2 regions of the Lacticaseibacillus zeae subsp. silagei genome follow, and region 1 is predicted to be linked to the other one. Evidence: a T-box and tRNA genes for the amino acid it is inferred to sense, from the RefSeq annotation. Region 1 holds a T-box; the other holds one or more tRNA genes.
What was found. The T-box of region 1 lies ahead of leuS (leucine--tRNA ligase). A T-box ahead of a tRNA ligase gene usually reads a tRNA of that ligase, here a tRNA-Leu.
Positions count from the first base shown of each region.

Region 2: it has a tRNA-Leu gene. The T-box ahead of leuS (leucine--tRNA ligase) is inferred to sense a tRNA for this amino acid. The anticodon was not compared.

Region 1 covers NZ_CP132484.1:847,434-860,833, reverse strand. Annotated here, with positions in the region: gene LACZS1_RS04130 (NUDIX domain-containing protein) at 1-6, shown strand, start outside; gene LACZS1_RS04125 (NAD(P)H-hydrate dehydratase) at 3-827, shown strand; gene LACZS1_RS04120 (pseudouridine synthase) at 970-1,680, opposite strand; gene LACZS1_RS04115 (putative polysaccharide biosynthesis protein) at 1,685-3,328, opposite strand; gene leuS (leucine--tRNA ligase) at 3,808-6,219, opposite strand; T-box leader at 6,412-6,605, opposite strand; gene LACZS1_RS04105 (phosphatase PAP2 family protein) at 6,734-7,408, shown strand; gene LACZS1_RS04100 (DUF4811 domain-containing protein) at 7,488-8,213, opposite strand; gene LACZS1_RS04095 (MDR family MFS transporter) at 8,210-9,688, opposite strand; gene LACZS1_RS04090 (MerR family transcriptional regulator) at 9,809-10,300, shown strand; gene LACZS1_RS04085 (MDR family MFS transporter) at 10,465-11,958, opposite strand; gene metK (methionine adenosyltransferase) at 12,379-13,400, opposite strand, start outside.
Region 2 covers NZ_CP132484.1:1,377,164-1,395,550, forward strand. Annotated here, with positions in the region: gene trpX (tryptophan ABC transporter substrate-binding protein) at 1-663, shown strand, start outside; gene LACZS1_RS06545 (ABC transporter permease) at 660-1,559, shown strand; gene LACZS1_RS06550 (ABC transporter ATP-binding protein) at 1,552-2,304, shown strand; gene LACZS1_RS06555 (SprT family protein) at 2,572-3,024, shown strand; gene LACZS1_RS06560 (GNAT family N-acetyltransferase) at 3,017-3,481, opposite strand; tRNA gene LACZS1_RS06565 (tRNA-Leu) at 3,584-3,669, opposite strand; gene LACZS1_RS06570 (ECF transporter S component) at 3,860-4,465, shown strand; gene LACZS1_RS06575 (M20 family metallopeptidase) at 4,511-5,653, shown strand; gene LACZS1_RS06580 (aldose epimerase family protein) at 5,747-6,565, opposite strand; gene LACZS1_RS06585 (restriction endonuclease) at 6,679-7,242, shown strand; gene LACZS1_RS06590 (TIM barrel protein) at 7,424-8,254, shown strand; gene LACZS1_RS06595 (hypothetical protein) at 8,251-8,550, opposite strand; gene LACZS1_RS06600 (thiolase family protein) at 9,088-10,269, shown strand; gene LACZS1_RS06605 (hydroxymethylglutaryl-CoA reductase, degradative) at 10,279-11,559, shown strand; gene LACZS1_RS06610 (hydroxymethylglutaryl-CoA synthase) at 11,543-12,736, shown strand; gene spxB (pyruvate oxidase) at 12,992-14,746, shown strand; gene LACZS1_RS06620 (nucleoside 2-deoxyribosyltransferase) at 14,807-15,286, opposite strand; gene rlmD (23S rRNA (uracil(1939)-C(5))-methyltransferase RlmD) at 15,362-16,729, opposite strand; gene LACZS1_RS06630 (hypothetical protein) at 16,807-17,187, shown strand; gene LACZS1_RS06635 (helix-turn-helix domain-containing protein) at 17,199-18,387, opposite strand, start outside.

The DNA of each region.
Region 1 (13,400 bases):
TCATGAAGCAATTAACAGAACAGTTAGCGCAGGCAGTTGTGCGGCCACGGCAACGCAATACTTACAAAGGTAGTTTTGGCAAAATCCTTATTGTCGGTGGCAACGCACAGTTCGGTGGTGCCGCCATCATGAGTGCCAGTGCGGCGGTTTATGCCGGCGCCGGATTGGTCAGTGTGGCGACTGATCCAGTCAACCGCAGCGCCTTGCACGCCCGCTTGCCTGAAGCCATGATTCTCGATGCTGCTTCGTCTGCCCTCGAAACGGCTATTCGTCAAGCCACGGTAATTGTCGTCGGTCCGGGATTGGGAACCGATAACGCTGCCTTGGCGATTTTAAAGCGGGTCTTTGCGGCAGTTGAGCAGACGCAGGCTCTAATCATTGATGGTTCTGCCATTACCCTTGTGGCTGCGCATCATCTCGACTACCCGAACGCGCAGCTCATTTGGACGCCGCACCAGGTCGAATGGCAGCGGTTGTCTGGCCTTGCACTCCCCGACCAAACTGTCACCGCCAGTCAACAGGCGGCCAGCAGCATCCCTGGTATCGTTGTGGCCAAAAGTTCCCAGACGCATGTTTTTGTTGGCGATGACGTTTACGAAAATATGGCCGGTGGTCCGGCAATGGCCACAGGCGGCTCTGGCGACACGCTAACTGGCATCATTGCTGCATTTGCGGGTCAATTTCAGCCACTGAAGCAAGCGGTGTTAGCAGCCGTATTCGTCCACTCACATGTCGCTGATATTGTCGCTATGAATAGCTACGTGGCATTACCTACGATGGTGATTCGGGAGCTGCCTGCCTATCTGAAACAATTGTCTGAATCTTAAAAAGGTTACCAACCAATTCAGAGCATTTCCTTCATATAGGTGGGCAAGTCAGATTAAAAGCGGCAGCAAGAGCAGATTTTTCCACTCTTGCCGCCGCTTTTTATTAACGCAAGCTTATTTACACACCAAACTAATCTAGCCGTTATTTGGATATCTGTGCCAACTGTGCCCGTTCTTCATCTGTCAACGCGCGATAGTCGCCAGCGGCCATATTTTCCGGTAAATGCAGCGGTCCCATCGCGATGCGGGTCAAGGCAACCACCTCGTTGTCGACCGCCAACAACATACGCTTGATTTGATGATACTTACCTTCCGTGATCGTCATTTGAATCACTTTATTGTTAGTTGCCGGCACCACCGTTACTTCTGCCGGAGCTGTTGTAAAATCTTCTAAAACAATGCCTTGCTCCAACTGACGCTTCATGTCGTCAGTGAGTGCTTTTGCCAGTGTAGCGGTATAGGTTTTGGCAACGTGATGATTCGGTGCCAAGAGTCGATGCCCTAAATTGCCATCGGTGGTCAGCAGTAACAATCCGGTCGTGTCTTTATCCAATCGCCCAACCGGATATAAACCAGGCCGGTAATCATGCGGCCGAATCAAATCCAGAACAGTTGGTTGCACCGGATCCTCAGTTGCCGTAATGACCCCTGCCGGCTTATTCATCAAATAGTCGACTTCAAGCGGTCCATCGGCTTGCGCATCGTTCACTTCCACTGCGACGCCCGGTAAAATATTGTAACCCGGATCTGTCACAAGTTCGCCGGCAACTCGAACGCGTTTATCACGAATGAGCGCCTTGACTTCTTTTCGACTACCAAATTGCAAATGACTTAAATACTTATCTAATCGCATAACATCACCGAATGTGTAAGATTTCGCGTAACCGACTGACTCGTTCGCCAATAATCATGTCTGCCAAGCGCGTTTTTAAAATTAAATAACCATAAATCAATACCCCGACACCAACCGCTACCAACAAAACCAAAGCAGCGCCAAACTGGCTTTGCGGGTTAATGATCATACCGGAAAAATTCACGATCAGGTAACAAACGGCGCACATGATCAATGAAAACGCCAGAATACCGATACCGCGGCGAATCGTTTGACGCACGTGAATATTGTACATCCGATTCGTTGAATACAGCATCAACAGGCTTGATACCGTCATGCCAAGCATCGTTGCGATAATCGGCCCATAGACATCGAAAAAGAAAATCATCGGCCACTGCGCGATGACTTTGACCGCCATCCCCACTAACATTTCCTGAATCGCCAGACGATTGTTGAACAGGCCCTGAAGAATCGCAGCTAACACCGTAAATAGGCCCAGTAAAATTGCTAAAATTGATGACCACTGTAATAGCCTGATGCCCAACCAATCCATATCACGATAAAACAAAACATACAAAGGACGCGCAACCGCCACCATCCCAAAGGCTGAAGGAATCATTACAATAAAGAACAGCTGTAAGGTGTTCGTGATTTGCCGCGCCAACCCCGCAACATCACCACGCGTTTTGGCACCGGCCAGCAAGGGCACAACGGTAATGGCCATGGCAACCGCCAAGCTAACAATAATCATAATCAACTTATTCGCATTACCGGCAAATAAGGCGTAGAACCGATCCAGTTGGTCCTCACTTACGCGATAAAAAGCCTTCATCATCGGGTTAAACGTATATTGATCGATGATGTAGTAAATGTTAATCGTCGAATCCATGATGATGAATGGAATTGCCTGACGCACCACATCCAACAAAATCTCGTTGACGCTGATGTTCAGAGCCTGTTTACTTTGCGCCTCTAACGCATCTAAGCGCGGCTTTTGCTGAACAAAATACACAACCAATAGACCGAGTCCAAAAACTGCGCCAATAAACGCCGCAAACGTTGAATGAACCACCGCATCTAAGTAATGATGATTGCCGGCAACCATAATCGCATACGTCATCACCAGCATGTACAAAATTCGGGCGACCTGTTCAACAAACTGGCTGATCGCGCTTGGTGCCATTTCATTGTACCCTTGGAAAAAGCCGCGAATCAGACTCAACGATGGGATTAGCAGCAACGGCCACGCCAACGACCGGAAAACCGGGATCATCCGCGCATCCCCTGCCGCTAATAACGGTGCCAAAAGCCACATCGCACCGCAAGACAAAACACCCATAAGAAGCATGGCGATTGTCCCATGATAAAAGAGGCGCATGCCCGTTTTATACTCGCCCATCGCGTTGTACCGGGCAACTTGCTTGGAGACCGCCCCTGGAACACCCGCGGTTGAAATAATCAAAAACAGACTATAAATCTGATAGCCCTTGGTAAATAAGGCATTTGCCGTTAGAAAAGCTGCACCGAGCCAAATACGCCACGGAATGACATAGATGGCTCCTAAAATCCGCGAAAAAACACTGCCGGCAGTCATCCACGCCGAACCGCGGATCATTTTTTCCTTGTCTGAACGCGGCGGCTGATTACCGCTGCCCAGCAAATTTTCCATGATAAGCTCCTGTCGTGTTGCGTAATCCTTTATATTTTAGGCAATCCGCGCCTCACTTGCAATCTTTCCCGGATTTCTTTGGTGAATCAAAAGAAAACTTTGATAATTGTCGATAACACAATTATTAATATGATACCACGCCAAAGGAAGTTTAAAGACCGACTTGGCGTAATAGTCTGGAATGACGGGCTTTGTTTGGGGGGTTAACTTGTGTTTATAGTTGTTAGGGGGCTGGTTGATGCTCGCCAGCGCAGAAGCCTGCGTGTAAGGACCTTGGGTGCAATGGCCTAAGCCCGGGCCATCACGCCCAAGGCCACTTACACTCCGGCTTCTAACCGCGCTGACTCGCGCTCAAAAAAATCAGTCCCATCGACCCTCTCAGTCTTTGGCACCGATTTTGTTTTGCTGGAACCTAACGTTGAATGGTTGTCGTAAGATCTTGACGTCACGGATCTTCAATAACTCGCAATATCATCTCATTACTTGGCCACGATGTTGATGATTTTTCTTGGAACCACGATGATCTTTTTAATGTCCTTACCAGCCGTGAACTTCTGGACATTTTCATTGGCTAGTGCGGCTTGTTTGATGTCATCGTCGGATTCGTCAACATTGGCAGTGATGGAACCGCGGAGTTTGCCGTTGACTTGGACCATCATGTCGTACGTATCGGTCTTGAGCTTGCTTTCATCGTAAGTCGGCCATGGCGCATATGTCAGGCTGTGATCGTGGCCAAGTCGTGACCAGATTTCTTCCATCAAATGCGGGGCGATCGGTGCGAGCATTTTGACAAAACCTTCGACATACTCTAACGGCAAATCGTCGTCTTTGCGTGCGGAATTGATGAAGACCATCATCTGAGAAATTGCCGTGTTAAAATGCAAGGCTTCGTAGTCTTCGGTTACCTTTTTAACGGTTTCGTTATAAACCTTGTCCAAACGGCCGTCGTTGATGGTTGTGATGCGATCACGCAATTTGCCTTCGTCATCGATAAAGGCACTCCAGACGCGATCCAGGAACTTGCGCGCACCGGCCAAGCCCTTTGTGGACCACGCGATGCCGGCATCCAGCGGGCCCATGAACATTTCATAAAGGCGCAGCGTATCGGCGCCGTATTCGTCAACCACATCGTCAGGGTTAACGACATTACCCTTGGATTTACTCATTTTTTCATGATTGTCGCCCAGAATCATGCCTTGGTTGTACAGGCGCTGGAATGGCTCTTTATTCGGAATCGCGCCGATATCATAAAGGAACAGGTTCCAGAAGCGCGCGTACAAAAGATGCAGGACCGCGTGTTCAGCGCCGCCAATATAAAGGTCAACCGGCATCCACTGCTTGAGCTTGTCGTAATCGGCAAGTGCTTCTTTATTGTGCGGATCGACAAAGCGCAGGAAATACCATGAAGAACCAGCCCATTGCGGCATCGTGTTGGTTTCTCGCTTACCTTTGCGCCCGTTCTTGTCGACAACATTGACCCAGTCCGTCAAATTGGCCAATGGACTTTCACCGGTGCCACTCGGCTTGATATCGACTTCCTCAGGCAATACCAGTGGCAGTTCATCTTCCGGTACCAGCGTGGTTTCGCCGTCTTCCCAATGAATGACCGGAATCGGCTCGCCCCAATACCGCTGACGGGAAAAGACCCAATCACGCAACTTATAATTGACTTTGGCGCGACCAATCCCCTTATCTTCCAGCCAGCTAATCATCCGATCAATGGCGTCCTGTTCGTTTAAACCATCCAAAAATTCGGAATTGATGTGAACCCCATCGCCAGTGTAGGCTGCCTCATCAATATTGCCACCTTCGATAACCGGCTTGATTTCGATCCCAAATTTTTTGGCGAAGGCATAGTCACGATCATCATGCGCCGGTACTGCCATGATTGCCCCAGTCCCATAGGTTGCCAAGACATAATCCGAGATCCAGATTGGCAGTTTTTCGCCATTAACCGGATTGGTAGCATAAGCGCCGGTCCAGACGCCGGTTTTCTCTTTATCCAGCGCGGTCCGATCCAGATCGGACTTATGTGCAGCTTCCTCAACATAGGCATCGACAACTGCCTGCTGCTCCGGAGTCGTAATCTTTTCAACCAATTCATGCTCAGGCGCCATCACCACATAGGTTGCGCCAAAAAGTGTGTCCGGACGCGTCGTGAACACGTCGAATTTTTCCTGACTGTCAGTGACTGCAAAGGTAATCTGCGCACCGGTGGATTTACCAATCCAGTTGCGTTGCATCTGTTTGATCGATTCCGGCCAGTCTAGGTCATCGAGATCGGCAAGCAGTTTATCCGCATACGCCGTAATCTTCAGCATCCACTGCCGCATTGGTTTGCGAATGACCGGAAAGCCGCCGCGTTCGGTTTTACCATCGATAACTTCTTCGTTAGCCACAACGGTTCCTAAATCCGGGCTCCAGTTAACCGGCACTTCTGCTTCATAGGCCAACCCATGTTTATACAACTGTTCAAAAATCCATTGCGTCCACTTGTAGTAATTTGGATCTGTCGTATTGATTTCGCGATTCCAGTCGTATGAAAAGCCAAGACTATTAATTTGACGCTTAAATGTTTCAATGTTTTGCTTGGTGAAGGTACGCGGATTGTGTCCAGTATTCAAGGCATATTGCTCAGCCGGCAAACCGAATGCGTCCCAGCCCATCGGATGCAACACGTTGAAGCCCTGCATCCGTTTCATCCGTGCAACAATATCCGTTGCCGTATACCCTTCCGGATGTCCAACGTGCAGGCCTTGACCTGACGGATATGGGAACATGTCTAACGCATAAAAATTCGGTTTTTTCGGATCAGTCGTGGTATTAAACTCGTTATGTTCTGCCCAATAACGTTGCCACTTCTTATCGATCTTATGATGATCATATGCCATTTCTTTACCTCCTGATTATTTTGTGAGCGTGAACCGGCGCGCTTAGGGGTCGGAGTGTAAGCGGCCTTGGACGTGATGGCCCGAACTTAGGCCATTGCGACCAAGGTCCTTACACGCAGACTCCTGCGCCGGTGAACGCGTTACAACGTGAACTGGTTCACTAATTTTTCAAACAAAAAACCGCCCTATCTTCATTAGGACGGCTCAGCCGCGGTACCACCTAAGTTCTGTTTGCACAGCGCTCGAAGGAGATAACGGTCCGACCGGCTGCGATTACTGGCTTCACCGCAGCAACTTCAAAGGCCAGTTCAGTCTTAGCATCGTCAGGCTCGCACCACCGCCTGCTCTCTGATCCCCGCATCGACTTACTACTCCTTTGTTCGTTTGATGATTGCGTCAATCATAGCAAAAACCTTAGATGTGTTCAATGGTCTTTATGCTATTCTGTTCATATTAGTCATTTTCTTCGCGCATTCATCACAATTTATAGCGCTTAATTTTGGGGAGGTTTGTTTTGTTACATCGTCGTTCACTACCGCTCTGTCTTTCAGGAGCTGCATTGATCATTTTTATCACCCTATTGGTCGGCATTGTCACCGACGCCAATTGGATTCATACGGTCGATCAGCAAGTTATCGCTTTTGTAACCCATTTTCATGCAACAACGCTTAAGCCGCTGCTTCTCATCATTACCGAGTTAGGAAACCCGAGCATTTTAGTAGTTTTAACCATGTTGCTGGCAGCAGCGCTTTTACTTTGTCGTTATCGGACTGCTGCCGTGTTTACAGCGAGCGTTGGCGCCATCATGGGGGTGCTCAATGTCAGCATCAAATATCTGATCCAACGGCCGCGGCCGTTCATCGCGGATCCGCAAATTCGCGCCTTAGTCAAAGCTAGCGGCTTTAGCTTTCCCAGCGGACATTCCAGCGGCACCATGATGTTTTATGGCACCATCATTCTTTTGGCGTGGGCATTGTTTAAACATACGACTAGCAAATGGTTGATCACGATTCCGGCAGTCCTGATGATCGGTCTGACCGGTTATTCACGTATCTTTGTCCGGGTCCATTATCCGACTGATGTCTTTGCCGGCTTTTCGTTGGGATTCGCCTTGTTAATGCTGAGTTGGTGGTTTTTCAGCCCGTATTTGTCTCGCCAGCATCAACGTAAGCAAAAAGCAGATCGCTGAGTAAAACTCGCCATCTGCTTTTTTAATATCATAAGTTGACTGTGGTTGCCTGCATCGATGCACCACATATTGTCACTACCTATTTGTGTTGTTGCACATCCTGCACGGCTTGTTGAATCAGCTCTTGTTGCACGGCTTTTTGTGCCTGCTTCATTAGCGTGGTTTGATCGGCCGCCAACTTAGGATCGGCTTTGATCAGTTCTGCTGCTTTGGCTTTCACCTTTTTCGCCAAGGCGGCTTTTTGCTGCGCAGTTGGGTGCTGCAATGCTTTTAACTTGCTGCTAAGTTGTTTAGCCTGCGTCGTGGTCAGAACGAACCAGCTTTTGGGAATGGCGAGCTGGTTATGCTGAGAGACGAACTGGCCGGCGCCTTCATGGTTGAATAGCGCACCATAAAAGGCATTTTGGTATTCCCACCGCGTCGTCTTACTAGTCAAGGAAGCCGTCGTATCAGAAGTTTTAACAACCTTGTTACGCACGGCCAGGTCAGCTTTGGTATGCACGGCCTTTTTCTTAGGATCCGTTTTGTAAATATAAACGGCATGTTTACCGGCAGTCCCCACGGTTTGCTTCAAAAGCATCGGCATTTGCGCATTAGGTGATGCGGTATAAATGGTCTGCTCGTCGGTTGTTGTCCGCTTAACCATCCCAAAATGGGCATTATCATTCAGCGTGATGAGCAACAAACTGCCCACGACGCCAATACCAAACACGATGATCAATGCGGTGCGTTTAAGCGAACGGTGCATCATGATGAAACTAAGATAAAGGCCAATGACCATCAACCCTAAAAACCAAAGAATCATGCCTTCACCTTCTTTTCATCTTTAATCGTCACTTCTTGCGACATGGCATGACTATTCAGGAAGAATGTCAGAATCCAGCCGACAAGACTAAACCCGACTGCCAGTAAAAAGGCTGCGTGGTATCCATTGAGGGTGGCATTGAAAAAGTCTTGCTTATACTGCAACGGATTGCTTTTTACCAAGCTGGCTGCCGGTTTGGCGAGATTGGTGACGTTTGACAAGACTGAGATCAAAACGGCCGTCGTCATCGAAGTCGCAACCTGCCGGACCGTGTTGTTCACCGCCGTGCCATGGCGAATCATGTCAGGCGTCAACGCATTCATCCCATTGGTCGTCAATGGCATCATGACCATTGAAATTCCAAACATCCGCACGGCATAAATCACCGTAATGAAGATTGACGGGGTGTTGGTCGTCAAGAAGAAATATGGCAATGTCGCAATCGTAAGCAAAAATAGTCCTAATTGCGCCAACCGTTTTGCCCCGATTCGATCGAATACCTGGCCAGTGACCGGACTCATCACCGCAATTAAAAGTGCCCCCGGCAACAGTGTTAAGCCAGATTCCAGCGCGCTTTTACCGTGAATAATCTGTAAATAAAGTGGCAAAATCATTTCAACGCCAACCATCGCCATGTTGGCAATCGTACCCAAAACGGTTGACAGCGCAAAGATTTTACTCTTAAACACCCGCAATTCGACAAACGGTTCTTTTAAATGCAACTGCCGATAGCCAAAAATCACGATGAAAATAAGTCCCACGGCAATTGAACCAAGCACCATCGGATCACCCCAGCCATCGTTTCCGACTTCGGAGAATCCGTACAGCAAGGCACCAAAACCAATGGAGGATTCGATCAGTGACGGCACGTCCAATTTGGGATTCGACAGTGGCAAAACATTCTTGAAAAAGAACAACGCTGCGATGAGGACCAAACCGGCAATCGGAAGAATCATCCCGAACAAGACCCGCCAGCCGAAATTATCAATGACATATCCGGAAAGGGTCGGCCCGATCGCCGGCGCAACGCCGATGGCAATGCCGGCCATCCCCATGGCGGCCCCGCGACGATTTGGTGGAAAAATCGACATCATAATATTTTGCAATAATGGCATCGTGATCCCGACACCCAGAGCCTGAATCAAGCGACCCGCCAATAAGACCGCAAAACTATTGGCAATAAAGGCGACCAGTGTGCCAACAAAGAACGTTCCCATGGCACTCATATATAACCATTTGGAAGGCACCTTCGCGCTCAAGTAGGCCGAAACCGGGATCATAATCCCATTGACCAACATAAAGCCAGTCGACAACCACTGTACCGTTGCGGTCGAAATGTCGAAGGCTTTCATCAACGTCGGAAACGCAGTGGAAAGGATCGTCTGGTTCAGTACTGTAATAAACGTCCCGACAATGAGCGTGATGACCATCATAGGGACGTTGACCTGCTTCCCGTTGATATCTTTAACGTCCATAACTTCGCCTGATTTCTTTATAATATTTCGTGCTTTTCATATCACATAATGTAATATTGACAAGATAAAATATTACAATTAAACTGATTAGTTGTCAAGGCAAAGGAGGCAGACCAGGCCATGGGACTTTTCAATGAACGATTACGCTCACTCGATATTTCGCTAGGTATCGGCGAAACCAGCCGAGTTACCGGGGCCACCCCGACCCAAATCCGCTATTGGGAAAAAAAGCATCTGATCCAGTCACATCGCCACGAAGCAAATGGCAACAAGCGTTATTCGCTGTCTAATATCGCGTTGATCGTCATGATCAAGTCCATGCTGGATGAAGGCTACACCTTAGCCAAGGCCAGTGAAGAAATCGAAAAGTCACACCAAAAAGCCGATATGCTTCACGTCCTAATGAGCACCCGTTTGCAAGGCATTCAGTATGACGATCATCAAACTTTTTTAAATTTTGGCCCACTGGAAAATGACCCTAGTTTTGATGTCATTGCCGTGGTTCAGGAAAACACCGCCAAGCTGTATAAAAAAGCCATCCAGCCACCTATGCCACCGCATCAAGGTTCGCTTCCCGAAAATAAAGATGATACAGGTAGGTCAACTTTATAAGTCCGCGGTGGCAGAACTGGTATCAGCAACCATTTTCAGACAAAAACGATCCTCGAGAGCAATACAAAATTTGCTTGTTCTCGAGGATCGTTTTTTTTACTTTGTCATATAGCGCATTGGCTGGCTTTTACCATCTCGCAAGCTCAGATTCTTTTACCAAGGATTCAAGCTTCCTCGTCAGTTTCCTGAGTCGTTTCTTTTGACAGAACCTTTTTTGCTTCAAAGTGGTTCGCTATCAATGCCAGCGCAACGATCACAATGGAGAAGAAATAGATATTGTGGAGTCCTTCATAGAGAATCTGGCGAAGTGTCGGTAAAACGGTGGCAGGTAAATTCTGCGCCGTATGCGGATTGATGAGTTCATTAAGCATATTGCTATTTAATCGGCCATCAGCCGCAACGCCTTGTGTCAGTCGTAAGTTGAGAACAATGCCATAAATCGACACCATCAATGTCTGCCCCAACGTCCGTGATAATGTGTTAAAGCTCGTTGCAACTCCTACCTGATCAGGCGCAACAATGGCCTGAGCCGTCACAGTCGTAATCGTAATCACCAAGCCAAAACCAAATCCAAGACTGCCAGCTACCAGCAAGAAGACAAAATAAGGCGTTGATTGCGGGACAAGCGCCAAAATGAGACTACCGCCAAGTAACCAAATCATGGCACCGGTCAGGATCGGCTTAGGCTGGAAGCGGCCAAGCAGCTTGCCGGCAACAAAGGAACCGACAACCCACATTAACGAGCTTGGGGTCACGGCAAAACCACCGAGGGAAGCATCCATTCCCAGAATGCCTTGAATCCACATCGGCATATACACTTCAAAACCAATCACGAATCCTGAAATCAGCGCCGCAATCAAATTGTGAACGACAAACGTGCGGTTCTCAAACAACTTAAGGTCGATAATCGGATCAACCGCATGTTTTTCCGCTTGCCAGAATCGCCAAAAGCCAAAAGCCGCCACAATGGCCATGCCGGCAATTTGCCAAAGTGCGTTAGGTTCGGCAAGCGCCTGAAAACCGTACATCAGCGCCAGCAAGGCAATCAGTAACCAAGCCGTTCCGCGAACATCCAGCGGCTGCCGCACCTGACGCCGATCTTCTTGCAAAAAGAACCAAACAATGCCGAACGTCAGCAAGCCCAGTGGCACATTGATGAAGAAAATCCAGTGCCAACTCAACTGGTCAACAATAAACCCGCCAAGCAACGGGGCAATCACCGAGGCAATTCCCCACATTGACCCGTTAAAGCCCAGCATTTTGGCCCGTTTTTCAAATGGATAAATGTCCGCAATGATCGTGAAAGTCACCGGCATAATGGCCCCGGCACCAATACCCTGGATCGCCCGGAAGATGATCAACATGATCATTGACTGCGATAAGCCAGATAATAACGAGCCGATGACAAAAATCGTCAGGCCAATTAAGAAGACTGGTTTACGGCCGATTTTGTCACTTAATTTACCATAAATCGGCGTCGCCATGGCGTTGGTCAACAGGAAAATCGAAAAGACCCAGTTCATGAGATGTACACCATGCAGGCTGCCGATAATCGTTGGCATCGCGGTCGAAACGATCGTACCTTCAATGGCGGTCATAAAAGTGCCGATAAAAATAGCCGTGGTGACAAGTGCAACATTTGTTTTTCTTTGCTTCATAACTACCTCTCTAAAGTGGTGATGTGATGTTGATGGTCGAGCAGCAGCGGTGACGTGTGGGGAGCCGTTTGCTAGCGTGGAAGTCTGTAGTTTAAAGAATCAACCCCTTACTTTTGCTCTCTATAACGCGTTCGCCAGCCCAGAAACCTGCATGTAAGGACCTTGGTCGCAATGGTCAAAGACCGACCATCACGCCCAAGGCCACTTACACTCCGGTTTCTAACCGGGCTGGCTCACGCTCACACCATAACGCGTTCGCCGGCGCAGAAGCTTGCGTGTAAGGACCTTGGTCGCGATGGCCTAAACCCGTGCCATCACGCCCAAGGCCACTTACACTCCAGCTTCTAAGCGCGCCGGCTCACGCTCACACAAAAAGACGACCCAACCGGTTTTCTCCGGCTGTGGCCGCCTCTTTTCTCGCTAATCTCGGTACTTGAGAAGTGCTTGCACCTTGTCGAGGTGTTCCCAAGGAAGATCAACATCTGTACGTCCAAAATGACCGTAAGCCGCCGTTTGTTCGTAAATCGGCCGCTTGAGGTCTAACATTTTAATAATTCCGGCGGGCCGTAAGTCAAAGTTCTCACGGATCGCCTGTTCAATCAGTTGTTCGGAAATGGCGTTGGTGCCAAAGGTGTTGACGGATACCGACACCGGCTTGGCAACACCGATCGCGTAAGCCAGTTGGACTTCAACGCGCTTGGCTAAACCAGCTGCTACAATGTTCTTAGCAATATAGCGAGCGGCATAACTGGCGGAACGATCAACCTTAGTCGCATCTTTACCGGAAAAGGCGCCGCCGCCATGCCGGGCAAAACCGCCATAGGTATCGACGATAATCTTGCGTCCAGTCAAGCCGGAATCAGCCTGGGGACCGCCTAAGACAAACCGGCCAGTCGGATTGACATAGATTTTCGTGTCATCGTCCATCATGTCAGCCGGAATGATTTTGCGAATAATTTTGGCCTCCACATCACGCCGGATTTCTTCAAGGGTGACGTCAGGGTCATGTTGAACGGACACGACGACCGAGTCAACGCGAATCGGTTGTTCGTTGTCATCATATTCGACCGTGACCTGGGCTTTGGCATCCGGGCGCAAATAACTGATTTCGCCATTATGCCGCAATTTATCGGTCCGCCGCATTAACGCATGGGCTAATGAAATTGGTAAAGGCATGTAAGTATCGGTTTCATCAATCGCAAACCCAAACATCATCCCTTGATCACCGGCACCGATCTTGTCTAACGGATCGGTATCAGATTCACGGGCTTCAAGGCTTTCATCCACACCCTGAGCAATGTCCGGGCTTTGCTCGTCCAATGCCACTAAAACACCGACACTGTCAGGATCAAAACCGGATTCTTTCGTATACCCGATTTTCTTGATTGTGCCGCGGACAACGGATTGAATGTCGACATAGGCATTCGTCGAAATCTCGCCAA
Region 2 (18,387 bases), 530 kb from region 1:
AACCAGAAAACGCCGATCATTCTTGGGGCCATTACCGATCCTGTGGCGGCTAAATTGGTCAAAAATGTCAAAAAACCAGGTGGCAATATAACCGGCGTTTCGGACCAGGCGCCGATTGCAGCCCAACTAAAGCTGATTCGGCAAATCATGCCGGATGCTAAAACGCTGGGTGTCATTGCCACCTCTAGTGACGATTCGGCTCAGACACAGGCTAAAATGGTCGCAAAACTCGGGCCCAAAGAAGGCTTTACGGTAAAACGGTATGCGATTAGTTCTACCAATGATTTAAACCAGGTGGCAAGCCAAATGGTCAGCCAAGTTGATGCGGTTTTCGTACCGACTGACAACACGGTCGCCAGTGCCATGCAAACGCTGGTTGCGGCGGCCAATGCGCGTAAAGTGCCGATTTTCCCGACTGTCGATACAATGGTTAAACAAGGCGGGGTCGCCACGATCGGGATCAATCAGTTTCATCTAGGTGTCGTAACCGGACACATGTTGGCGGATGTTTTAAAAGGCAAAGCCAAACCCGCAACGACGCCTATTCATTTTGAAAAAACTGGCGAGCTTATTTTAAACGAGAAACAAGCAAAACAGTTAGGGTTGACCTTACCTAGTGCGTTAGTCAAACAGGCAGAGACGAAAGGAACGGTGATCAAATGAGTTTAGGCGTTTCGGCAATTGGTCAAGGATTACTTTATGGATTAATTGGTTTGGGATTGTTTTTGACTTTCCGTGTGCTTGATTTTCCTGATATGACGGTTGAAGGGACTTTCCCGTTTGGTGCGGCAGTCGCGGTCAGCGCGATTACCCATGGCATTTCGCCGATCATTGCGACACTGCTTGCTACCGGAGCGGGGATGCTGGCGGGCTTAGCAACAGGCTTATTAACCACAAAGGGACGGATTCCGGTCTTGCTCGCTGGTATTTTGGTTATGACCGGTTTGTTTTCGATTAACTTAAGAATTATGGGGCGGGCGAACTTATCCTTGTTGCACCAAGCCAATCTTTTTCAGGAATCGTTTTTGAAGGATCTGCCGCCATACTTTAACAGCGTTGTGATTGGGCTGGTGGTTGCGGTCGTTGTAGTCGGATTACTGATGCTGTTTTTAAACACGCAGTTGGGCCAAGGCTTCATTGCTGCCGGAGATAATCCGAACATGGCGCGTAGTTTGGGGATCGACCCTGATCATCAAATGGTGCTTGGCTTAATGGTTGGTAATGGACTCGTTGGGCTTGCCGGTGGCTTGTTAGCACAGAACAATGGCTATGCGGATGTCAATATGGGCATCGGGATCATTGTTATCGGTCTTGCCGCCATCATCATCGGTGAGGTCGTTTTCGGCGAGCTGACCTTGTCGCAACGGTTAGTGGCCGTGATTCTGGGCAGTATTCTTTACCGATTTGTCCTGCTAGTGGTTTTGGCGCTGGGATTCAACGCCGACGACCTGAAATTGATTTCGGCAGTAGTCCTAGCTATTGCCATCATGGTGCCGCAAATCGATCATCAACTGCGATTACGGCGAGTCTTACAAAAAGGGGTGCAGGCACATGGCTGAATTAATATTGGATCACGTCACAGTCAACGTCCCGGTCGCAACGGAAGTAAAAACGTTACTTCAAGACGTCACGTTAACGGTCAAGACCGGTGATTTCGTAACGGTCTTAGGCCATAACGGCGCCGGAAAATCGACGCTGTTTAACGCCATTACCGGTGATTTGCCGGTGAGTGGAGGAACGGTGACCTTAGCGGGTAAAAAGTTGAATGGGCAGCGTCCGGAGCAACGGGCGCGTCACATTGCCCGAGTCTTCCAAGATCCGAAAATGGGCACGGCCCCGCGGATGACAGTTGCAGAAAACCTGCTATTAGCCAGTCACCGTGGCCAGCGCTTAAGTTTGCGCTCGCGGGGACTTAATGCGCAAAAGGATCGGCTAAAAGAGCTTGCGGCCACAACCGGCAACGGTCCGGCTGAAGCGCTTGATAAGCCGACTGAACAGCTTTCCGGCGGGCAACGGCAGGCACTGAGTCTGTTAATGGCCACCATGCGCGAGCCTGATCTGCTATTACTTGATGAGCACACGGCAGCGTTAGACCCGCACACGAGTCAATCAATCATGGCACTCACCAATCAGATTGTTTCGGATCAACAATTAACCTGCTTGATGATTACCCATCAAGTCGAAGATGCGTTACGTTATGGCACACGCTTAATTGTTTTGGATGCCGGCCAAATTGTGACTGATTTTGATCAAAAGAGAAAAGCCGCGCTAACTCGTGACGATGTTTTGGCGTTCTTTAGCTAAAGAATATTTTTTAGTTAACTGAAGCATTCAAGTAAGTTCGTCTCGGCGCATTATGAATGCGGGGCGCGTGAGTCAGATTCAATTTTAGAATGACGAAAAAATCGGTTCCGGATGATCGTGCACATTAATCATGCACGAACCAATCCATCTGGAACCGATTTTTGTATTGTTGGTATAGATTGTTTGTGAGCAGGTTAGCGGTCAGTGTCGATCGTGCAATCGCGCATGACTTGATGTACACTGTTGGCTCGGAGGTAATGTTCAACGATGACAAACCAAGAACTGCAGGCACGCGTGGAAGCTATTTCTATGGCGGCATTTCACCAACCGTTCCGCCACCGTGCCATTTTCAATGCGCGGCTTAAAACAACTGGTGGCCGGTTTCATCCAGCTGACATGAATTTGGACTTTAACCCCAAACTCTTTGCCGCTTATCCCTCGGCAATCACCGATGGCATCATCAAGCATGAACTGGTGCATTATCATTTGTACGCCCAGCATCGCGGGTACCAACACCGCGATCATGATTTCCGCCAATTACTGGCAGCAGTTGGTGGCTCCCGCTTTGCACCGCCGCTGCCCACGACTGGTCGGCAATACATCTATGTTTGTACGCAATGCGGCCGGCAGTTCGTTCGTCGTCGCCGGATTGACGTCAGACGGTATGCCTGTGGCCACTGCCGAGGTAAGTTACGACTACAAAAAACGGTGATCAACTGAGTGGCTTTTGTAACGTTAAATTGACTGGTTCAAAACCGGCCTTGGCGTATACTTCACGAGCCGTCTTATTAGCACTGAGGACATTAAGTTGGATAAAAGATGCCTGGTGACTTTTGGCAAAAGCCGCAACCGCCGCCATCAGCTGCTTCGCCAAGCCGCGATGACGCTGATCAGGGATGACGAAGAGATCGATGAGTTGGGCAAAATGTTGCGGCACGAATTCAGGACTGGCACTGGTTTGTGCTAAGACAACCAAGGCAAAACCGGTAAGTTTCCCCTGACTTTCGGTCACAAATAACCGGGCAAGATCGTTTTGCAGATAATCGGCAAAATATTGGCGGTTATCAGTGGCTAATGGTCGATACGTGTCCGGCGCCAATGTCGCCATTTCCGTTGTAAGCTGTTGGTAAAGATCCACGATTGCAGACAGATCAACAAATTGGGCTTCACGAAGCATTTTAAGTTACTCCTATCCATTCGAATTAAGCGGTTACGGATAACCAATCATTAAAAAAGATCCGATCAACAAGTTATCGTTGTTGGTCGGATCTTTTTACGCTGCGGGCAAGAAGACTCGAACTTCCATGAGCAAAAATGCTCACAAGATCCTTAATCTTGCGCGTCTACCAATTCCGCCATGCCCGCATGGCTATTTAAACACAAGAAATATTATAGAAAATCAGATGATCAAAGTCAACAAAAATTTACTATTCGGTTCAACCCGCAGAGTGGCGAAAAGTTGACAAGTCCTGACTGAAAGCTGAACTTGTTTGGTGCTGCTTGGAACGTGTATAATCTGATAGAGCTAACTGTAAACAAATAGGGGGTGTCCAGCATGACGCGTCGAGGGAAAGCGTATAACATTGCTATTATTGGAATTCTCGGTGCTTTAATTATCCTCCAGGCTTATATTCCGATGGTGGGTTATGTTCAGATTTTTCCAGCTTGGCCTGCCATTTCAACGATTCATCTGACCGTCATTATTGGTGGCATTGTTCTAGGATATGGCGGCGGTGCCAGTCTTGGCCTATTATGGGGATTGACGAGCCTGATTCGTGCTTACACATCAGCAACCGATCCCGTGACTTTATTGCTTTTTCGTAATCCGATTATTGCATTGGTGCCGCGCGTCATGGTTGGTCTTGTGGCGGCGTTTATCTTTCACCAAATGTTTAAGCGTCACCAAAGTGCGTTGGCGCAAACCGTCAAAATGGTATTTGCCGGCGTGGCCGGTGCCCTGACCAACACACTTTTAGTTATCGGGTTTACCTGGTTGCTTTTTTCGAGCAAGGCCGCGCAAATTGTACCAGGTGCCAACGCCTCCAATCTCGGGTGGCTGTTGATCACGGCGCTGGCCATTAACGCAGTTGCTGAAGCTTTGCTAGGTGGTATTGTCACACCAATCTTAGGGCATGCGTTACTACGTTTTCGGCGAAAATAGCTTTAGAATCGGTAATCATGAGTTTTGAGAAGCGGAGGTTTTGGATTGACAGATGAAGAGCAGCAAGTCGTTGATTTATTGAAGGCAATGGTACAAGTGCCGAGTGTCGGCGCAAGAGAAGGCCAAGTTGCCGATTTAATCGAAACTTATTTGGCTCCTGAATTGCAGGCAGGTTTGATCAAACGGGAGCGGATCACGTATGCGCCCGGACGCGATAATCTGGTTTTGACCGTTGGCGATCCAAATGCCGAACGGTGGCTAGGTGTCGATGGGCATATGGATGTCGTCGATGCTGGCGATGAATCCAAGTGGCAGTTTCCGCCGTTTTCAGGACAGGTAAAAGACGGCAAGTTATATGGCCGTGGGGCAACGGATATGAAATCCGGTCTGGCAGCGGTGGTTGTTGCTTTGAAACAGGTTGCGCATACGCACTTGGATCACGGCATTCAGTTGATGGCCACGGTCGGTGAAGAAATCGATAATTATGGCGCCAGGCAATTGGCCGCAGCGGGTTATGGCGACCGCCTTAATGGTCTTTTAGTGGCAGAGCCTGGCAATAGCAACGTGGATGCGGCTGAGCGCGGGATTATCGATTATACGTTGACGGCGCATGGTAAAGCGGCCCATTCATCGCGACCGGATCTTGGGGCCAATGCGATTCACGGTCTGTTTGCGTTTGCCAATGCGGCATTGACCGCAACAGCGCCGTTGCAGGCCAAGGATGATCCGATTTTGGGACATGCTACGCACAATATTGATATTATTCATGGCGGGAACCAGATCAACTCGCTCCCTGAGTCTGCCTATCTGCGTGGCAATATTCGCACAACCATGATTGCCGACAATGATGCGTTTATTCAGGCGCTAAAACAAGCAGCGAAAACGCCTGTGCCAAAAGGTGTGCATCTGTCACTTTCAATTGACTCAGTACTGGGCGCGGCTGCTGCTTCGCCTGACAATGCCTTGATTGAGGCAGTTCAGCAGGCACGGCAACGTATCGGACTCGATCGCGGGGCAGTGGCGTATCGGACCGGGATTACGGATGCGGCCTTGTTCCATCACGATGGGTTGGATCTGGCAATTTATGGGCCGGGAAATGATACATCACATGAGACCAACGAATATGTGGCGCTTCAAGATGTTTTTGACAGTGTGAAAGTTTATAAAGATGTTTTCCTGAACTATTAATCAGAATATTGGCAATCAAAAAACCTTGTGCGTGCATGCGTACAAGGTTTTTTGATTAACTAAATGCGTTGGCTGTTTGCAATTGAGTCTGGTTTACGACTTCTGCCGAATGCCTAGGTGATATTCAGCATGATGGTGCCATGTCGCACCTGCCGGAAGTTCCCAGGCTTGTGCCTGCAGATTAGCTTCAGGGGCAAAGCCGATTGCCACATGGGGCTGTCCGAGAATGCCGTTGAAGTTGTTTTGCGTACCAATGTCGGCGAACGGATCGATTCGGGTAGCTGACGCATCAGTCAGGTAATGGAGTTGCCAGTCAGCGGCTGCCAAACCATAGTCCTGCTCGGAATAAACTTTTGGTTGCTTTCCAATTGCGGTTGGCTGAGAGGCAATTGTTAATTTAGCCTGCATCATCGTTTGCGCGGGATCAGCCGTGAGCAACCAAGGCAATACCAGGCGGGGATGTAAACGAATTGAAGCGCTGGTTTGGATCGCCATGTCAATTGTCCAGACGTTTGCGTTGTTGAGCCGGTGGGTAACGCTAAGTTGACGCGTGCCAGGTTGGCCATCGGCACCTTCTGGCAAGTCTAGCGAGAACGTGATGACTAAATCAGGATCCTGACTGGTTTTCACCGCCCAGTTCCAGTTTTGCCATGCGCCAGAGACATTGGCTTCGGCTGGTTGTAGCGGACCGGTCATGGCGCCGAAAAACCCTGGCTGATGCAGATAGTCCTCTAAAGTGACGAAGCCAAGCAGTAAGTTAGGGTCGAACCCGGTTGCATTAGGCAGACGAACCTGTTGAACCCGGGCACCGAACGTTAAAAAGCGTAAGGTCATGTGATGATCATTCACCAAAGTATATTGGGTGATCCGTTCCTGACCGACTTTGGCAAAAATTTTGGCACTTAGTTTCATGGCGAAAACGCTTCCTCTCTCAATAGTTTAAGCCTACAGAAAAATTGCTCCAGATTCAATGCAATCATGACTTGAATCTGCTAGGCTTGATAAGGAAAGAGAAGGGTGGAACCATGAGAACGTTACTTAAGAAGGCCTATCAATTACTGTGGGCACTGTTTATTCTGGCACTTGCTTACAGTTTTTGGGCTCGCGACATTCTGCCCCGGCAGTTGCGACCATATGGTGATCCGGCAAGTTTTGTGATTATTAGTCTGTTTGTGGTGGTGAATGCCATCTTGCTTTACCATCATCATTTTCGCTTCCGTGATTTGAAAATGGAAAATGTCGACATCATGGAAGGCGAGAAATTTGAGGAGTTTTGTGCATACTTGTTGAAGCGAAACGGGTTTAAACATATTCAACTGACACAAGCTTCCGGTGATCAGGGAATCGACATTATCGCCCGAAAGAAGGGGCAGTCCATTGGGTTTCAATGCAAGCGGTATACCGGTTTTGTCGGTAACAAGGCAGTGCAAGAGGTTTGGGCTGGCCATCAATTTTATAAACTTGATCAAGCTGCGGTGATCACCAATAGCGATTTTTCCGATTCGGCAATCGCCTTAGCAGATGATCTGGGGGTCATGCTGATTGATCGTAAAAAACTCAAGCGACTTATGAGAAGACTGCCAAGTTGAGGTGAGTGTGAGCCGGCGCGCTTAGAAGTCGGAGTGTAAGTGGCCTTGGGCGTGATGGCCCGGGCTTAGGCCATCGCGACCAAGGTCCTTGCACGCAGACTTCTGCGCCGGCGAACGCGTTATGACGTTATGGTAAGTTGGCAACTGTGTGTGATCAGTTTGAGGAGGCAGCGGATAATCAATGTTACTGGGATTAAAAGCTAGTACAGATGAACGTCAGATTCGTGATCGGTTACAGTACCATCCTAACGTATTTGAATTTCACTTAACTGAAAATGATTTTTCGGCTGAAGGATGGGCCCATTTTTTAAAAATGGTGACTTGGGTTCGCGGCCAGGTGCCTACAGTGGTTTTCCATCATCCGATGCGATTCCGTGGTCAACGCAATGAATTAGCCATGAATCCAACCAAGTATCCGACGCGTTATGATTTTATGATGACTAGTTCGATTAAACTCATGAATCTGGCCAAAAAGGTGAATGCGACGGCGTTGATCCATGGGGGTTATCGCGTGGATACACCAGGCGATTATGCCGGGTGGACGGATGTTGCCAAAGCGCAGGATGTTGCTTTAGCGCGGATGATTGCGTTTGCTCAGGAGGCACCGGGACACGTTGTCTTTGAAAACTCCATGTCCCCCATTTTTCGTTATGGTGATCCTGATTTTGAGGCACGGATATTGCGTTGGCAACTACCGCTAGCTTATGATACCAGCCACACCTTCATCACGCTTCACGGCGATAATGATCGGCTCATGGCCAGTCTGGCGAATCTAAAGCCTTTGGTTCGGCACTATCATCTTGTCGATTCGATGGGCAAAACGCATGACAGCCTGCCACTGGGGCAAGGCCGGATTGACTGGGCGCGGGTTTTGCCGCTGCTCAACCCTAAGGCCAGTCGGATTTATGAAATCGGATTGAAGGATCAATTCAACTGCGAAGAAATGATTGCCAGCCATCACTATTTAGAAAAGGTGGCCGAGGAATTAGCCGCAGCCAAGCATCCAGCCTAATTAAGTATTAAACCGTTCTGGCGCTTGATGAACCCAAAAAGAGCGCGTGGCCCATTTGCGTCAGTCAAATACAAAAATCGCGCTTGGAGGTCCGGCTTTTTCAACAAGAGTTGCAATTCCCAGACTCGTAAAGGCGCTTTGCGGGTCAAGTTGGGTTTAAAAATCAGTTGTGGCTGATCGTCCGCGGTTGTCAGGATAAAATCATCAAAACGGCTCGGTGTCGGTTGCGTGTCCAGCAACACAGAGGCGTTTTTGTTTTGGTCGGCTAACAAAGCGAGTAAATCAATCACTCGCATGATGATGCCTCCTTTCTGACAGCAAAAGTTAAGGATTCATGAAGACGGTTGGTGCTTATCAGAACAATCGCATACAATTTAAGCAAGCTTAGTTTGATGAACTTAGAAGAACTTGCGCAGGTTTTATGGGTGCGAGCTTCTGCCTATGTCTCATAAAACGCGTTTTCAGTCGCAGAAATCTACGTGTAAGGACAAGGACCTTGGTTGCAATGGCAAAAAGCGGCATCACGCCCAAGGCCACTTACACTTCGGCTTCTACCCGCGCCAGTTCGCGCTCTGCTCATAAACGCGTTCGCAGTCGCAGAAATCTCCGTGTAAGGACCTTGGTCGCAATGGCAAAGAGCGCCATCGCACCCAAGGCCACTTACACTCCGATTTCTAAGCGCTCCTGCTCACGCTCTCTAAATTATAGCTCACTGTTTTGCTTTTGAGACTGTGATAAACTATAACGGTTTGTCTGAAGAGCACGATTCGACTGGAACAGGGAATTTTCTCCAGGCGGATGGTGTTGAATTGTTTGTATTTTAGGAGGTCATCATGGAAGAAGTTGTCATTCTCAGTGCCAAGCGAACGCCGATTGGGAAGTTGGGCGGCGAGCTTGCTGGTGCCAGTGCGGTCGATTTGGGTGTTGCAGCGGCACAGGCAGCTATTAAAGCGGCGCGGGTTGACCCTGAGCAATTGGATCAGGCTATTTTCGGGAATGTCTTACAGGCCGGTTCCGGTCAGAATGTGGCGCGGCAAATTGCGTTAAAAAGCGGGATGGCAAACCGTTCCACGGCCATGACGGTCAATGAAGTGTGCGGATCCGGATTGAAGGCGATTCGACTGGGGCAGGCGGCGATTCAATTAGGCGAAGCCACCGCCGTGTTGGTTGGCGGCACAGAGAGTATGAGCCAGGTTCCTTATTACGCAGAAGCCATGCGTGCCGGTCATAAATTTGGCGACACGGCATTTGTTGACGGACTCAGCCGCGATGGTCTAAATGACGCCTTCAGTCAGCAACCTATGGGGATCACCGCGGAAAATATTGCCACGCGCTTTGAGATTAGCCGTCGCGACCAAGATGAGTTTGCCCTGCGCTCACATTTACGCGCGGCAGCGGCAGCGGCTGAAGGTCGATTTAAATCGCAGATGGCGCCAGTCACGATTGCCGGTCGCCATGGCGATGTCACCGTCGAAACGGATTCCGCCATCCGTCCAGACACTTCGCTGGCTCAGCTAGCTAAACTGCCGCCGGTTTTTGAAGTGGGTGGTACGGTGACGGCCGGCAATGCAAGCGGCATTAATGATGGTGCGGCGGCTTTGGTTTTGATGGCCAAAAGTAAAGCCGAGCAACTAGGACTACATTATTTAGCGACGATTACCGATTATACTGAAGTCGGCATTGATCCGGATATCATGGGCTATGCGCCTAAATTGGCGATTGATCAATTGCTTCAGACCAATGGCACTTCGATCGCGTCTATTGATCAAGTAGAACTTAATGAAGCCTTTGCCTCCCAAAGCGTTGCGGTGATGCGTGACTTGGGCTTAACCGATGAACAGGTGAATATCAATGGCGGTGCCTTAGCGTTAGGGCATCCGCTTGGAGCTTCCGGTGCGCGCATTATGGTTTCATTACTTTATAACCTAGCTGAACGCGATGAAAAAACCGGCATCGCGGCTTTGTGTGTCGGCGGTGGTATCGGCATTGCGATGCAGATCGTCCGGCAGGTTTAGGAGGACGTGATGAAATTTTATGAAAAAATGCCTGAAGAAAGGCGTGCGCAATTGATTCGCGAAGGTTCACTGACGCAGACGGATGCCCGTTTATTCGCAGCAACATCTTCACTTCCTGCCACGACCGAAGCACGGTTGATCGAAAATTCAATCGGTGAATTTTCACTACCTTTAGGAGTCGCACGCAACTTGTTAGTGAATGGCCAATTGCATCAGGTGCCGCTGGCCAACGAAGAACCTTCTGTTGTAGCAGCTGCCAGTAATGGTGCGCGGATTGCTGCGGAAAATGGCGGGATCGCGGCACGGGTTGATCCGCATCAGGTAGTCGCTGAGGTGGTTTTGACAGACTTAGCCGATTTGGAAGCTGCCAAGCAAACGGTTTTGGCCCATCAAGCAGACATCAAAGCGGTCGCGGCAGCCGCCCATCCTTCCATGATTCAGCGTGGTGGCGGGTTAGTTGCAGTTGCCGTGTCAGTGTTAGCCAAACGTTTTTTGAAGATTCGTTTAACCCTTGATCCTAAAGAGGCGATGGGCGCCAATTATGCCAATACGGTAGCCGAAGCAGTTGCAGCAGTGATTAAAACCTGGCTCGATGGAACGATTTTGGTCAGTATTTTAACAAATGCCCCAGCCGAGTTAGTGACCGCGACGGTGCAACTGGATCCGACGACCCTTGCCACGAAGACAGTGCCAGGTGAGGTGATTGCCAAAAAAATCGTGCAACTTAGCGAATTGGCTTTTGTCGATCCGGAACGGGCCGTGACGCATAATAAAGGGATTCTTAATGGCGTTATTGGAGCAGTTTTGGCAACTGGCAATGACACGCGGGCAGTTGCTGCGAGTGCGGGAGCTTTTGCGGCTGCCAGCGGTCAATACCAACCTTTGTCGCGCTGGGTGATGCATGCCGGTAAGTTAGAAGGAACCTTGCAAATGCCGTTGCCGCTTGGAGCGGTCGGTGGCGCAATCGGTGCCTTGCCACTGGCACAAGCTGCCCGCCGGCTTGGTGGTTATCGCGATTTAGCCACTATGCAGCAGGTGATTGCGGCATTAGGCTTGGTCCAGAATCTTGCGGCATTGCGGGCACTGGCCGGTCCAGGGATTCAAGCCGGGCACATGAAGTTGCAAGCCAATGCCTTAGCGATTGCGGCTGGTGCTGACGAACATGAACTTCCGGCGCTGGTCGCCGCATTACGGGAAGGGCAAATGGACCTGGCACATGCCAAAACTTATTTAGCAAACATTCGATCAAATCAGAAAGTAGGCCAATCAAAAAATGAAAATCGGGATTGATGCCATTGCAATGGATACACCGGGCTTTTACGTCGATTTAGTGGAACTCGCAAAGGTTCGGGGAGATGAATCGGACAAATACACCATCGGCATCGGCCAAGATGAACAGGCGGTACCGCCTTCAAGTCAAGACATTGTGACCATGGGCGCCAATGCTGCAGCGTCATTGGTGACCCCGGCAGTCCGGGACAGCCTGGGAATGGTGCTGGTCGGAACCGAAAGTGGCGTGGATGCAAGCAAGTCGGCTGCTTTGTTTATTCATCAGTTGCTGGACTTGCCTGAATGGGTGCGCGCAGTTGAATTAAAAGAAGCCTGTTATGGCGGCACCGCGGCTTTGATGATGGCACGGGATTACGTGGCCGGACACCCAGACAAAAGTGTGCTGGTCATTGCCGCTGATATTGCCCGGTACGGCTTGGCGACAGCAGGTGAAGTCACCCAAGGCGCCGGTGCCGTGGCGATGATCGTCAAGGCGGATCCGCGACTCATCACGATTGAGTCGGATTCGGTTTATCGCTCGGCATCGATTAATGATTTTTGGCGGCCGGTTTACCAGGATACAGCGATTGCTCAAGGAAAATATTCTACCGAGCAGTATTTGGCCTTCTTTCAGGCGGTCTGGGATCGTTATCAGGCTGAAAACCATTTAACCGCAGCTGATTTTGCGGGGATGACCTTCCATTTGCCTTACACCAAAATGGGCAAAAAGGCGTTGGATTTAGTCTTACCCAAAGCTGATGACCAGACTGTGAAGCGGTTAGGGAAACGGTTTGACGCTAGCACCCGCTATTGCCGCCGGATTGGCAATATTTATACGGGTTCGCTTTATTTGGGTCTGCTTTCCTTATTGGATCACGATGCAACACTGCAGGCCGGCGACCGTATCGGGCTCTTTTCATATGGCTCGGGTGCCGTGGCGGAGTTCTTCAGCGGGATTTTGCAGCCGGGCTTTAAGGATCAACTAAACTCGGCCGCCCACGCGCGTCAGTTAGATGAGCGGCAACAGTTGACGGTGCCGGAATACGAGGCACTGTTTAGCGACAAGGTACCTTATGATCCCGAAGATTATCGGCCGGATCCGGCATACTTCCGGGGGCAATTTGTATTGACCGGTGTCGTCGGGCAAGAGCGCTTGTACGAAAAGCAGCCGGCTGATTCATCGACTTTGCCACATTAATCTGATTTGCAGCTGGTTATTTTATGACGGTTATTTTCGGCGAGCGGTGAAGAATCTACCAATCTGTATTAGTCAATTTGGTTGACTGTTATGGTTCCCATGGGCTTATTATGCCGGTCATGGAAGCGATTTCTGGATTTTTAGCGTTTTTGCAAGATTGATTGAGATGAAAAGGCTTGCATTGCGGACGATTAATTGTTATACTCACTTTTGTAATGAACTTACAAAATGTAAGTAATAATGGAGGCAAGTGTCATGACAGAAAAAATCAACGCTGCAGACGCAATGATCAAGGTGCTCGAAGACTGGGGCATTCATAACATTTATGGGTTGCCTGGTGGTTCTTTTGATAGCACGATGAATGCACTTTATAATCGGCGTCACACGATCAACTATGTTCAGGTTCGGCATGAAGAAGTCGGTGCGTTAGCCGCAGCCGGTGAAGCTAAAGTAACTGGCCGCATTGGCGCAACGTTTGGTTCTGCTGGGCCTGGGGCAGTACATCTGCTGAATGGGTTGTATGATGCTCAATACGATCATGTGCCGGTTTTGGCTTTGGTCGGGCAGGTGCCGACTGCTGCCATGAACACCAACTATTTCCAGGAAATGAACGAGAATCCGATGTTTGCCGATGTTTCGGTTTACAATCGGACGGCGATGACGGCTGCTCAGTTGCCACATGTGGTTGACGAGGCCATTCGCCAAGCATACAAGCATCAGGGTGTGGCAGTGGTCACGATTCCTAAAGATCTTGGTTGGGAACAGATTGACGACAATTATGTTTCATCAGCCAATCTCTACCAGAAGCCGCTTTTACCTGAGCCGGATCCGGAACAGGTAGCAACAGCCTGGAGCATTATTAAAGGTGCCAAGAAGCCGATTTTATACGTTGGTAATGGCGCGCGTGGTGCTCGGGACGAGATTATTGCTTTTTCCGAGAAAACGCATGTTCCGATCATTACCACGGCTTTGGCAAAAGGCGTTGTTCCTGACGACTACAAGGCAAATATGGGTTCTGCCGGACGGGTCGCGTCCAAACCTGGCGTTGAGGTCGCCCGTGGTGCCGATATGGTCTTGTTCCTTGGTTCGGATTTTCCATTCCAGCCATACTTTATCGCACCGAATGCCAAATATATTCAAGTCGATATTGATGCCAGCAAGTTTGGCCGGCGTCACACCGTTGACTTAGCGGTTCTGGCTGATGCCAAGAAGTTCATCAAAGCATTGACTACGGTCGCTGAGCCATTACCGGAAACGGCTTGGTATCGCGCTTCATTAGCTAATAAGGCAAACTGGGTTGATTGGATGAAGTCCTTTGAAGATGGCGCTGAAACGCCACTGCGGGTTGAGCCAATCTTCAAGCTCATCAACGAGATGGCGGAAAAGGATGCCATTTTCCAAGTCGACGTTGGTAACGTGACGATTAACGGAATGCGCTATCTTAAGGCTAACGACGATCAGGCATTCACTACGTCCGGCTGGTATGCGACGATGGGTTATGCCTTGCCAGCAGCGATTGGGGCACAATCAGAGTTCCCGGATCGTCAGGTATGGTCAATCTCTGGTGATGGTGGCTTTGCGATGGTGATCCAAGACATTATGACACAAGTGAAGTATCACCTTCCGATCATTAACGTGGTTTTGACGAACCAAAGCCTAGGGTTCATCGAAGCAGAGCAGGATGATACGCACCAGCCACACTCAGGAGTTGATCTGATCGGTGCCGATTATGGCAAAGCTGCCGAAGCAATGGGCGCGCAGGGCTTTGAAGTCCACACCTTGGACGAACTCAAGGATGCCTTTGCCAAGGCGAAGGATCGCAAGGGCCCGGTTGTGATTGATGTGAAGATTTCAAATTTGCGGCCGATTCCGGTCGAGCAATTGGTTCTCGACAAGCAAACCCAGGATCCCGAAGCAGTCGATGCTTTCGTGAAGAAGTATCATGCTGAGAGTCTGATCCCATTCCGGCAATTGCTTGAAGATGCAGAAAAAACCACTGCGAATGTTTAGGTGAGTCATAAAAAGCTTCCGTTCATCAGATTGTTATCTGGTGGCGGAAGCTTTTTTGATTTAAGCGTTTGCCCGGACTTTTATGGCCGCAACCAACGCTGCTTCATCGGTGTAGATGGCACCGTTGAGTTTGATTAGCCCTGGTGTATAAAGATTCAGATAATGAAATTGATTTTCGGCAACCCGTTGCAAGGCGTCGAGCTTTTGCTGATTAGTAGCGCCGAGACGCCGACTGTCGGTGTAAAGGCCGAGTATCGGGATTTTGGTGGCATAGGCGACCCCGATTTCAGTGGCCACGCCATTGTCGATGACCGGACCGTCCAAGATTGCCACCAACAAATCAGCAGCCTCTAGGCGATCAGTATCAGCTTGGGCGATCATTTTGGAATCGGCATAAGCTTCTTTATTGTTAATTGCCGCGTTTTCCTGAGGCACATACAGATCGACGTCAGGCACGGCGGCGCGAATTTGCGCGGCTAATTTTGCGTTGTAGTCAAAATCGGCGTGACTGAAAAGCGCATTGGCAAAATAAATTTTCATGGCAGGGACCTCGCTTTGGATGGATGAATTGGGGGAAGAATGCGGATAGTGAAGACGCTGCTTCATTTAACGCGATTAGCGTCGCGTAAACTTGACAACTGCCTCACAGCGGGCAGTTTGCGGGAACATGTCGATGCTCTGGACCCAGTCAACCTTGTAATGTTTGGCCAGCGGAACGAGATCACGCGCCAATGTTGAGGGGTTGCAGGAAATATAAACAAACTTCTTAGGGTTAAGGTTCAGCAAGGCATTAATAAAAGGACGTTCAAGGCCGGCACGCGGTGGGTCGACAATCACGGCGTCAGGGTGAATCCCTTCTGCCAGCCACTTAGGAAACAGGGCCTCGGCTTTGCCAACAAAGTAATGTGCCTTGGTAAAGCCATTATGAGCCGCATTGGACTTCGCGTCGGCAATCGCTTCAGGCACCGTGTCCATGCCGTAGATGGTCTGGTGCTGGTCGGCGAGGCTGATGCCGACAGTGCCGATCCCACAATACGCATCGACCAGTGTATCGCTTCGGTCCAGTTCAAGGGCGTCTTTTGCGATGGTATAGAGCCGTTCAGTTTGCGCCGGGTTAAGTTGTAAAAAGGCTTGCGGTGAAACCTGAAAAGTGCGGTCTAACAACGTCTCATGGATATAAGGTTGGCCAGCCAAAAGTCGGCTTTCCTTGCCCCAAATAATTGAAGTGTTGCCAGGATTAATATTTTGGGCAATGCTGACGACCATAGGCAAACGCGTTGCAATGGCCGCGACCAATTTGGTTTGCTGGGGCAGTTTAGCGCTGTTGGTAATGAATGTGACTTGTACTTCACCAGTTGCAAAAGATTCCCGAACGACCAACGTTTTGACAATGCCAGCGTTCTTTTTTTCTTCGTAAATCGGAATCTGGAGCTCTTCAAGCAGCTGGCACAAAACAGTCACGACTTTCATGGTCAACGGCGCCTGTGTCAAAAAATGGGTTAACGGGACAAGGTGATGTGATCCAGGGGCGTATAAACCGGCGCGAACATGACCGTCAATGACTCGAACCGGGAACTGAGCTTTGTTGCGATAATGCGTCGGGTGCGTCATGCCGATGGTTGGTTTTAAGTCATAATGTTGCCAGCCGGCTGGTTTGAACTTGGCTAAGGCCTGTGCGACGACATCCCGTTTGAAGCGCAATTGAGCCGGATAAGCAAGGTGGTTTAATTCAACGCCGCCAATTTGTCCATAGAGCGGTTCCGTGGGTTTCACTCGATCAGATGAGGCCGAACGGATTTTGTGGACCTTGGCTTCAAGATAGCGGTCATGAATCGCCGTCACTTCAGCAACAACGATTTCGCCGGGGAGCGCACCGGTAACAAAAGTAATTTTGCGTTGATAGTACCCGATACCTGCGCCGTTGATATCCAAACGCTTGATAGTTAATGGAAAACGTTGTCTGATTTTAACCGTGGTTGCCATGAAATACTCCTTTACGCTGACAAATGGTGACGATCCCTGAAAAATTCTAGTATAATGTACTTTCAGGAGGATTGACTGTGAAAATTACTTATTCGAATACCATGAGCAAAAAAATGACGGCGACCGTTTGGCAAAACGACACGCCACATGTCATACACGTTGGCGAAACGCTAGATCTTAAAGTTCAACGCGGTGACAAAATAACCTATAAAGTTGGCCGATTAAACAAGGTACATGCGATTGATTACCAAAGTCCGGAAGCCAAGTTTGAAATTCAGATCAATCGTAGTCTGCAAAATGCTTATTTTGTTGTGATGTTTCTGATGGTGGTTTTTTTGTGGTTTAACCGCAATAGTAACCTGAACAACACGATGCTGGTTACCGCGGTCGTTCTGGGATTGGCCGGATATGAGGCGTTGGTTTATTTTGTCGGCTATACCGCCAAACCGTTTCACTAAAATAAAAAGGTTTAGGCCTGCGCCGATGAGCCGTGTTGACGCTGTAATTGTTTGAGTCGGCGATAAAGATTGAAATAATCTAAATCAGTCGGTTCCGGCATCCAAGTAATCAGCGGGGTTGCGGGATCAAACGGGTGGCCCAAACGCGGGATCACCCGTTTTGGTTTGGTGAGGCTGGTGATGATCAAATCCGGTTTGACTGCTGTATCAGGTGGCACAACCCGGATAAAGCCCAAATCATCCAGAAAGTTGAGCAAATCCCGTTTGGCAAACGAGTCATGCTCGATGAGAACGTTAACGACCATCTGCATGTCTCGGTTAAGTTCAGGATAATTGTCTTTCACCAAAAGATATAAGCCGCTGATGAAGGGCTCGGGAAAGTCAGCAAAAATGGATTCAGGCATCGATTTAGGAATTTTTTTGAGGTACCGCTGAATTTCCGCAGCTAATTGACTGCTGTCGGCTTCTTCATAAGGTGACTGGGCAAAATCAATGCGCTGGCTAAATCGTCCATCGAGTACATATTCGTTAAAACTAAGGCGGTATAAATTAGCAATCATGACTTGGCTTTCGGCAATCAGCTGGCGATCCGTTTCTTGCAGCTGATCGTTCAAGTGGCTGAGCAACCCAAAAACAAATCGATTCACGAGGTTATCGGTTTCATCGAAATGTTCGATGATTTGCCGATCAAGCGTTTGCGGTTGCCGAGTCACGGTCATAAAATACATGCGCATAAAATAATAAAATTGTTTTTCCGCCTTTAGTTCTGACGCTGACAGATTAGGAAACCGTGATTGGGTAAAAATCAAATCCGGCAGGTCATCGTGTCCGGAAAAAAGCAGCTGCATGCGGCGATTCGGCAATAGGGCATGGCCTGCTTTGATCCGCATCAGCTGAATGGCAAGAATGACCAATGCTTCTTTGGACATCGGTTGCACCGGTACCAGCAAAAATGTTGGCGCAACCTGATTGATCTCAGCCAAAAGCGTCTTTGCCTGTTGCTCTTGGGCAGCCGAAAATGGCCAGCCGGCACCGCGATAAGCGAGCATAAAAAAAGTAAACATCGCCAAGCGGATATGTAGCTCATCACCTTCGATTGCCCAAGTTGTGCTGTTGAGATTAACGCCATTGTCCGCCAAGTAATCCCGAAATGGGGTGATGCGGCGTCGCAAGGTTGAAACGCTTGTCTGGTGATTTTCT